DNA from 2 places in the Anaerotruncus sp. 80 genome. Region 1 is predicted to be linked to the other one. Evidence: riboswitches for the same ligand, from Rfam matches in the RefSeq annotation. Region 1 holds a riboswitch; the other holds the start of a gene.
What was found. A riboswitch is a leader RNA that binds a small molecule or an ion and turns the genes downstream of it on or off. The one in region 1 is predicted to bind thiamine pyrophosphate.

Region 1 (4,934 bases):
ATGCACCTCTTCGCATGATTGAGACGTTAAAGAAAACCATTCCCCTTTGGCTGGAAGAAGGGTACAGATTTGAAACCATAGATGAGAAGTATAGACATGAAAATTAGCTTTATAAAATTATGCAAAAACGGCGGCTTATTTCTGATACTATTATTGCTGACTTTTTACAGTATCTTTCGGGAAACACAGCCGTCACAGATTTTGTCAGCTGTATCAGGGGCAGATATAAAGTATCTATTGCTGGCGATCTGTGCTATGGGGATTTTTCTTCTCGGAGAGGGACTGAACATTGGACGTTGTCTGCAGCTTTTTGAAAAGAACAGGTCTGTGCTTTGCGGCATCAAATATGCTGTTTGCGGATTCTTTGGAAGTTCTGTGACGCCGTCTGCTTCCGGTGGACAGCCGCTGCAGCTTTATTTTATGCACAGGGACGGCGTAAATCTGTCCCATGGAACGCTGGCGCTGCTCTTTGAACTGCTCAGCTATCAGATTGTAACCATTGTGTTAGCTGTACTTGGTTTTTTTGCTGTGCAGGATACAATTTCGGCGTCCATGGGGGATATGAAGGTATTGCTGTTTTTTGGAGTTGGCCTCAATGCGGTTGCGATGATAGTACTAATCTGTGCAATTTTTTGTGGACAGGTGGCTGAAAAGATAGTTAGTTTATTTGTAAAGTTTGCAAAGAAATGCAGTGAGGAAAGGGGAGCACGTCTGGAAGAAACCCTGACCAGCGCGCTGCAGGAATATCAAAGGAGTGCGGTTTTCTTAAAGCAGAATAAAAACATTTTTGTTAAGACCCTGGTAACGACAGTTGTACAGATGATAGCTATGTACAGCATTCCTTACTGGATTTATTTAAGCTTAGGCTTGTCAGGATATTCGGCTGTAACTGTGATTTTCTTGCAGGCGGTGCTTTTTGCTTCTGTATCTGCACTGCCGCTGCCGGGCGCTATGGGAGTCAGCGAAGGGGCATTTTCTATCCTGTTTCAAACTCTATTTACAGGAGGGCTGCTGCCGGGTGCTATGTTGCTCTCAAGAAGCATGAGTTTTTATCTGCCACTTGCGGTCAGCGGAATTTGCACGATGATTTTGCTGGTAGGTGTTAAAAAGTGCACCATTAGACCTGAAATTTAGGCTATTGGTGCACTTTTTATCTTCTTGCGAAATTTATTTATTCTTAAATTCCGGTGCTCTCTTTTCCAGGAAAGCAGCCATGCCTTCTGTCTTGTCTTCGGAGCCAAAGGCAGCGGTGAAGGTTTCGATTTCAAATTTGCTTGCGGATTTCATATCCATATCGTAACCGTTGTTGATAGCGGTTTTAGCAGTTGCGATAGCGATAGGAGCCTTAGAAGCGATGGTTTTAGCAACTTTTTCGGCTTCTGCAATTAATTCCTCAGGTGCGGAGATTTTCTCAACCAAACCGATTCTATACGCTTCAGAAGCAGGAATCATTTCAGCGGTCATAATCAGGTATTTTGCCATGCCTTTGCCGACCAGTCTAGCAAGTCTCTGTGTGCCGCCAAAGCCTGGGATAATGCCAAGGCCAACTTCCGGCTGACCGAATTTTGCTTTTTCGGAAGCGATTCTGATGTCACATGCCATGGCGAGTTCACAGCCGCCGCCGAGAGCAAATCCGTTGACTGCAGCGATTACAGGCTTTTCGATGTTTTCAATCAGGTTCATTACTTTGTGACCCATAATCATCATCTGGCGACCTTCCAAGGCAGTGAGCTGGTGCATCTGCGCAATATCAGCGCCTGCAACAAAGGCTTTGCCTTCGCCAGTTAAAATAACTGCCAGAACGTCTTTATCTGTTTCAATTTTGGTGAAAGCGTCATAAAGCTCAGTAAGTACATCCATGTTCAGCGCGTTCATTGCTTTCGGTCTGTTAATGGTAACGTAAGCAATATTTTCTTTTATTTCGTATTTGATGTTCTCGTACATGTTTTTTCTCCTTCTTACATATATAGAAAAATAGTCCTTGTTAATAATATAACACTTTATAAGCTCTTTTTCAACCCTTCAAAAGCGTTCTTCACAGGAGAAAGTGAAATAATTATCAATGTCAGGATTCCTTCAGCGGCAAGATAGGTGAAATTATACCATAAAGACCAAGTAACCGCGTTAAATCCTTCAGGTGCATAGCTGCCGAAGAAGACAATGCCGGAGAGGGCTGCACAGATATAACGCACGAAGAGTCCCAGCACGTAGCCTTTTGCAAGACCGTTTTTCTTATCCTTAAATACGCCGGCAAGTCCCAGAGCGCCGAAAGCGAAGGGATAATCCACAAGAAGCTGCACGGGGTGAATGACGTAAGGGCTGAACAGCAGATTCAAAAGTCCCACGACAAAGCCACAGATGACGCCTCGGCGGGTCCCCAGAAAATAGCCGCAGAGGGCGAGGGGAAGCATGGAAAATACCGTAACCGTTCCGCCAAATGGCATTTCAAAGAGTTTCAGCTGTCCAAGCCCCAGTGCCAGCGCAGCGAGCAGGGCAGAAATCGTCAGTGCCTTTGCATCAGGCTTTTGTGATTTGTTTTCCCGTTCTTCCTTGGACGGAATTAGAATCAAAGCAAAAAATACGACAATCACGGCAATGATGATAACGTGACCAATGGTGGATTCAAAGAATCCCTGCATGTTTTTGAACATAAAAAATACCTCCATCTTGTAAATGATTGGAGGGGAACTGAACCTGGCATATGTGATATAATCAATGCTTCCCTACGGCAGTACTAACTGCATCAGGTGTTGAGGGTCTGGCTGCGCCCGAAGGCTGACAGTCATTCTCAGCAAAAGCTCCCCTAGCGAATACAATAATAAGGATAGTGCGATTTTTCCATTTTGTCAATGGTTAATTTTACAGGTCTTTGGACAGAATAATGAGAAGCATGCCGTCCGTAAAAGAAACTGTAGCAGAATCACAGATAATTTCATTGCTAACACCTAAAGTGGTTTTATTCGTCAGGTGGTGATTCGTTAGTGGATATTTGACACCGCGGAGGGTGACATTTTTTGCATCGTCTCCGTAGCTGATAATACCCAGATAGGTATAGGCGTTTTTTGGAACCGTGTAAGTGCCGGGCGCAACCATAAAGAGGTAATTTTGTCCATCAATAAGGCTAAGACGAATGGTTGTGCCGCAAAATTTTGCAAGCATGCCGATATTGCCCATGGTATGGTCAAAGCGGCCTCCAAGCCCGCCGAGGAGGGTAATATCTTTATAACCTTTGGAAACTGCCAGATCAATGGCAGCTTCGCTATCGGTCATATCCTTTTCCATGGGAAGCTTGATGACATCGCCAGAAGGTACGTTCATGGAATCGTAGTCGCCGATGAGAAAGTCAGGAGAAAGCCCCAGTTTTTGGGCAATAAGCAGACCGCCGTCGGCACAGATAATCTTATTAAACTCAGAAAAATCAACGGTCAGACTATCTGCGTGTTCAAGGTGTGAAGTAATAATTAAGGTTTTTTCCATAGGAATTCTCCGATTTCAATTGTATTTATTCTACAGATATTATATAATATTTTTATCGAGTTTAAAATAAGGAGTTTTTATATGTACAATATTATTGTAAGAGAAACCAGTTCTGAAATTCGTGCTATTGCGCGCAGCTCTCTGAAAGGCTGCTGGCCTCAGGTGGCAATCGGTGTGTTTTTGTACTATGTAATGACAATGACAATTCCGGTTCTTTTAGGCTATCTAATGCCTTTTGCATCCTACAATTACTATAATACGTTTTTTGAACAATCCATTAGTCTTTCTTATGTAGCCAGACTGTATAATCTAGTGCTGACCGGCGCCTTTGAGCTGGGACTTTGCAGTTTTATGATTGGATTTTTCCGCAGAAAGGAAAGCAATCCAGCAGGCATTTTCAATGGATTTGAGAACTTTCCAAAGGCTTTTTGTCTGTTTGTCGTACAGAATATCTTCATTGCCCTGTGGGCGTTGCTTTTGGTAGTTCCAGGAATTATTGCGGCAATTCGTTACAGTCAGGCATTCTATGTTCTTGCTGATCATCCAGACAAGGGTGTTATGGAATGTATCGAGGAGAGCAAACGTATGATGAATGGCAACAAGGGCAAGTTTTTCTGCCTGATGCTGTCCTTTATCGGCTGGGCAATTCTGGCCGCAATTCCGAGCGCATTTATGCCAATAATTCCTGGCATAGTTGGCGAAATTATTGATTTGGTATATTCTATTCCAGTTTTCTTTATGCTGACATATCTTTACGTCACACGAGTGGTATTTTACGATTTAGCCAGTGGTCATCTGGTTGCAAAGTCAGAGCCTTCGCCGGAAGATAGCTATTACTTCTAATAATGATTATAAAGAGCGCTTTCTTAGGAAGGCGCTTTTTCAGTTGGAACAAGTGACAAGGGTTCCTTCATATGATAGAGAATCAGAAATAGATTGGAGGAATTACATTGTCTATCATACGTCACTATTTCCCTGGCAATAATACGCCAGAGGGATTTTTCTCTTACTACGGATACATTCTTGGACAGCGTGAGGCAAGCCGTATCGTTTGCATTAAAGGCGGTCCCGGCACAGGAAAATCTACTTTTTTAAAGAAGGTGGGCAAAAGACTTTCGGAAGCGGGGGAAAGTGTAGATTTTCTGCATTGCTCTGCAGACGATAATTCCCTGGACGGAATCATTCTGCCAGATAGAAAAATCGCTTTTGTGGACGGTACCAGCCCTCATGTTATAGATCCCATTACGCCGGGAGCTGTTGATTACATCATTAACTTCGGAGAATTCTGGAACGACAAGAAAATCGCAGACTGCAAGGAGGACATCATCCGCTATAACGAAGAATGCTCCGGATGGTACAAAATCGCTTATAATTATCTGGCGGCAGCAAAGAAAATTTACGATAGCATGGCAACCATCTACGATGACGGAATTGAGGTTTCTGAGATTTACAAGTTG
Region 2 (4,934 bases), on a different contig from region 1:
TATTACGGAAGCTTTTATGGAAGCGGTAGAGAGCCAGAGTGATTATGATCTCATCGACCCGAAGACAAAGCAAGCGGTAGGACATCTCAGCGCAGAAAAGGTCTTCGACCTTGTCGTTGACCATGCGTGGAAAAACGGAGAGCCGGGCATTATTTTCCTGGACAGGCTTAACCGCGATAATGTGACCCCGACGCAGGGCGAAATTGAAAGTACCAATCCGTGCGGAGAACAGCCGCTGCTGCCATATGAAAGCTGCAACTTGGGCTCCATTAACTTGGTGAAGATGCTGAGAAAAACGCTGACGGGCTATGAATTTGACTTCCGTCTTTTGGGAGAAACTGTAGAGCAGGCAGTGCATTTTCTGGACAATGTCATCGATGCCAATAATTATCCTTTGGATAAGATTGCAGAAACGACCCGTGCGTCCCGTAAAATCGGACTGGGCGTAATGGGATGGGCAGATGCTCTTTTAATGCTGGGTATTCCATATAATTCTGATGAAGCTGTGGAGCTTGCTGAAAGAGTCATGGGGTATATCAATACGGCAGGTCATGCGGCAAGCAGTAAGCTGGCAGCAAAGCGCGGAACTTTCCCGTTATTCTCGGTCAGCACTTTAAAGGATGGGGCTGCTATGAGAAATGCGACGGTGACTACCATCGCTCCGACCGGCACGCTTTCTATCATCGGCGGATGTTCTTCCGGTGTAGAACCGGTCTTCGCCTATGCGTTTATCCGCAATATTATGGATGGCACAGAGATGATCGAGGTGAATCCGGTTCTGACAGAGAAATTGAAAGAACTGGGGCTTTATAGCGACAGACTGCTTCGCAGAATTGCATCAGAGGGAACTATCGCTCACTGTGAGGAAATCCCGCAGGAAGTGCGCGATGTTTTCGTTTGCTCACACGATATCAAGCCGATTGACCACATTAAAATGCAGGCAGCTTTCCAGCGCCATACGGACAACGCCGTTTCAAAGACTGTAAACTTCCCTAAGGAAGCCACCAGAAACGAAGTGCGAGAGGCATATCTTCTGGCATACAAAGAAGGCTGCAAGGGTGTGACTATTTATCGTGACGGCAGCAGAGAAGAGCAGGTACTTAATATCGGCAAGGTAAACAGAGAAGGTGCATCTGCGCAGACTGCGGCAGCTTGCCCGACCTGCCAGGAGGAACGCTACGGTCATATCGAACCGCGTCCGCGTCCTGACGTAACCCGCGGCTTTACAGAAAAGATGAAAATCGGCTGCGGAAGCCTTTATGTGACGACCAACTACGACGAAAACGGCATTTGCGAAGTGTTTACCAGTACGGGAAAAGCCGGCGGCTGCCCAAGCCAGAGCGAAGCTACAGCGAGATTGGTATCGGTAGCGCTGCGCAGCGGTATCTCTATTCAGGAAGTTTATGATCAGCTGAAGGGAATCAGATGTCCGTCTACCATCAGACAGCAGGGCATGGGCTGCACATCCTGTCCAGACGCTATCGCAAGGGTGATTATGAAAGTTTCTAAGATTATTGAGGAACAGTCAGGTGAAACCGCAGCGTCGGTAGCACCAACTGCTGCAGCAGTACCTGCACAGCAGAGCCAGAAAGTACCAGCATCTGCCAGTGAGATTCATGCTTGCCCGGAATGCGGAAGTGTAGTGGAACATGAAGGCGGCTGTGTGATCTGCAGAAACTGTGGATTTTCTAAGTGCGGCTGATAAATGCGTCTTGCGGATGGCGAGCTGCGTAACGCATACCGCAGTCGCGTGCCACCGCATCGGATTGTAAAGAATTTCTTGCAATTTGTAAGATACAGTGCTAAGATAAATATATAAACATAAAAAAGGGAGCTCATAGTAATGGGCTGAGAGGGAGCTGATACTGCTTCGACCTGCAACCTGATTTGGATAATGCCAACGTAGGGAAATATGGACGATTTACTGCCAATGGACCTGCGGGGACATTGGCAGTTTGTTTTTTTGCGGCGGCTGCAGATGTCCGAAGATACGTAAGGAGGAAAAACGAAAATGAGAGCATATGCAACACAGATGGAAGCTGCACGCAAAGGGATTGTAACCCCGGAACTTGAAATTGTAGCAAAGAAAGAGCGCATGACGACAGAAGAACTGCTGCCTCTTGTGGCATCTGGTAAAGTGGCAATTTGCGCCAATAAAAATCACAAATGTATCGATCCGGAGGGAGTCGGTTCTATGCTGCAGACCAAGATTAATGTGAACCTGGGTGTTTCCAGAGACTGTAAGGATATGGATGTGGAACTGGAAAAGGTCATGGCGGCAGTCAATATGGGAGCCCATGCCATCATGGATTTATCTTCTCACGGAGATACAATTCCTTTTCGCCGCAAACTGACAGCGGAATGCCCTGCCATGATTGGAACGGTGCCGATCTATGACAGCGTGATTCATTACCAGCGGGATCTGGATACGCTTACTGCGAAAGATTTTATCGATGTAGTGAGACTGCACGCAGAAGACGGCGTGGATTTTGTAACGCTGCACTGCGGCATTACCCGAAAGACCATCGATCAGATCAAAAAGCATAAGCGGAAGATGAATATTGTTTCCCGCGGCGGCTCTCTGGTCTTTGCATGGATGACTATGACCGGTGAGGAAAACCCGTTTTACGAGTACTTTGATGAAATTTTGGATATCTGTAGAGAGTACGACGTAACTATTTCTCTGGGAGATGCCTGCCGTCCAGGCTGTCTTGCCGATGGATCCGATGTCTGCCAGATTGAAGAGCTGGTGCGTCTGGGTGAACTGACAAAGCGTGCCTGGGAAAAAGATGTGCAGGTAATGGTAGAAGGACCTGGACATATGCCGATGGATCAGATTGCGGCGAATATGAAGCTGCAACAGACCATCTGCAGCGGCGCACCATTTTATGTGCTGGGTCCAATTGTGACAGATATTGCCCCGGGTTACGATCATATTACCTCTGCTATCGGCGGGGCTATCGCAGCAGCTTCCGGCGCAGCATTTTTATGCTATGTAACCCCGGCAGAGCACTTGGCACTGCCGAACGTGGAAGACGTAAAACAGGGGATTATCGCTTCCAAAATCGCAGCCCACGCAGGGGATATCGCAAAGGGTGTTCGCGGGGCTCGTGAAATGGACGACCGTATGGCTGATGCAAGACGAGAGCTGGATTGGGAGGCACAGTGGGCATGCGCCATTGATCCTGAGACGGCAAAGGCAATCCGTGAGGAACGAAAACCAGAACATGAAGATACTTGCTCTATGTGCGGAAAGTTCTGCGCTGTCAGAAGTATGAACAAAGCTCTGGCAGGGGAACATATTGATATATTATAAGAAAATAAGCAAAACAGCCGTTTCGATAGCGGCTGTTTTTTAGTTTATTCAATCGCCATCTTTGCGGCGGTTTCTCCGTGTATGATTGTCGTATCAAAGAGTGGGATTTCGGTGTGTTCCTGCTGCATCAGCATGCCGATTTCGGTACAGCCGAGGATAACGCCCTCTGCGCCGGAAGCAGTCAGCTTTTCGGCAATCCTGTAAAATTTCTTTGAGGATTCTTCTTTGACAATACCAAAGCCAGTTTCCTCAAAGAGTACTTTGTCGATAAACGCCCGGTCGTCTTCTTCGGGGATGAGGACTTTCAGACCTTTTTCCTCCAGCCTGCCGCGATAAAAATCTTCTTCCATGGTGATACGGGTTCCCATGAGACCAATACAGGAAATACCTTTTGCGAGAATTGCGTCAGCAGTGGCGTCTGCGATATGCAGCAGCGGCGTTTTTATGTGCGCCTGCAGGAATGGAGCATGCCTGTGCATGGTGTTGGAACAGATAATATAATAATCACAGCCTGCGGCTTCAATCTGGCGTGCGCCTTCCAGCAGCACCTGCTCCTGTTCATCTTTGCGGGTGATAAAAACATCTTGCAGGTTGACGTTGGCGAGAACCATTTTGGCGCAGTTGTATTCGCCCAGTGCATTTGCGACATAGTGATTGATGTATTCGTACATTTGCAGAGAGGAATGCCAGGACAGACCTCCAATCATGCCGATGGTTTTCATGATAACACCTCCAGTGGGATTTTTGTTTTCTTTAGTTTACTTGATGGGACAGAAAAAGTCAATGCGAGGCAAGACGAAGGATATGACAAAGGCACGAAAAATATGTCAAAATTGAATTCACGCTTTGCCGTGGGGAAGAGAAGGGATTCATGGCTTTACTGTGATAAGCTGCAGCATAGCATGGTTTTAGAAAATTTCCAATGAAATAGGTATTATACCAATCATTCTAAAATTACACCCTTTTAAATGCTTTTTTCTTCATGCTACAATATAAGCTAGAGTTGGCTAGAGCTAGGAGGAATTGCCATGAATCAGGGAAAGAGCGTTTACAGCAAGGGAATTATTATTGCAGTTTTCAGCGAAGTTCTCTTTGGACTAAGCTTTATTTTTATTAGAATGTGCGTCAACGATGTGTCGGTATTTACACTACTGTCGTGGCGTACCATCGTAGCGTTTTTCGCCATGACCATTTGCGCAGTGCTGGGCATTATTAAAATCGATTTAAAAGGAAAAAATTTGAAGCCGCTTCTGCTTCTCAGCTTTTTTCAGCCGGTTTTATATTTCATCATGGAAACTCTGGGCGTGCAGAGAACTACGGCGGCGGAAAGCGGAGTGCTTCTTGCCTGCATTCCTATTATTACTATGCTGTTTAGTGCAGTATTTCTGCGGGATAAGCCGACCAAGCTGCAGATTGCATGCATGGTAGTAACTGTAGCCGGCGCAGTGATGATTGGAATGGGTGGTGAGCTGACGACTTCCAGCAGCTTCCTTGGATATTTGTTTCTGCTTGTTGCCATGTGCAGCGAGTCAGCGTACGCTATTACTTCCCAGAATATCAAAGGCTTTAACAGTGCAGAAAAAACTTATGCGATGATTGTCAGCGGCGCGGTAGTGTT

Region 2: another riboswitch for thiamine pyrophosphate. It lies ahead of thiC (phosphomethylpyrimidine synthase ThiC); the one in region 1 lies ahead of thiT (energy-coupled thiamine transporter ThiT).

Annotation. Positions count from the first base shown of each region.
Region 1 is NZ_QWES01000023.1:40,549-45,482, reverse strand. Features, by position in the region: gene D1155_RS12050 (polysaccharide deacetylase family protein) at 1-107, shown strand, start outside; gene D1155_RS12045 (lysylphosphatidylglycerol synthase transmembrane domain-containing protein) at 97-1,134, shown strand; gene D1155_RS12040 (enoyl-CoA hydratase-related protein) at 1,168-1,944, opposite strand; gene thiT (energy-coupled thiamine transporter ThiT) at 2,001-2,651, opposite strand; TPP riboswitch at 2,704-2,815, opposite strand; gene D1155_RS12030 (thiamine diphosphokinase) at 2,860-3,477, opposite strand; gene D1155_RS12025 (DUF975 family protein) at 3,559-4,320, shown strand; gene D1155_RS12020 (ATPase) at 4,428-4,934, shown strand, end outside.
Region 2 is NZ_QWES01000012.1:74,262-79,195, forward strand. Features, by position in the region: gene D1155_RS07420 (vitamin B12-dependent ribonucleotide reductase) at 1-1,702, shown strand, start outside; TPP riboswitch at 1,818-1,927, shown strand; gene thiC (phosphomethylpyrimidine synthase ThiC) at 2,012-3,316, shown strand; gene D1155_RS07430 (amino acid racemase) at 3,361-4,038, opposite strand; gene D1155_RS07435 (DMT family transporter) at 4,345-4,934, shown strand, end outside.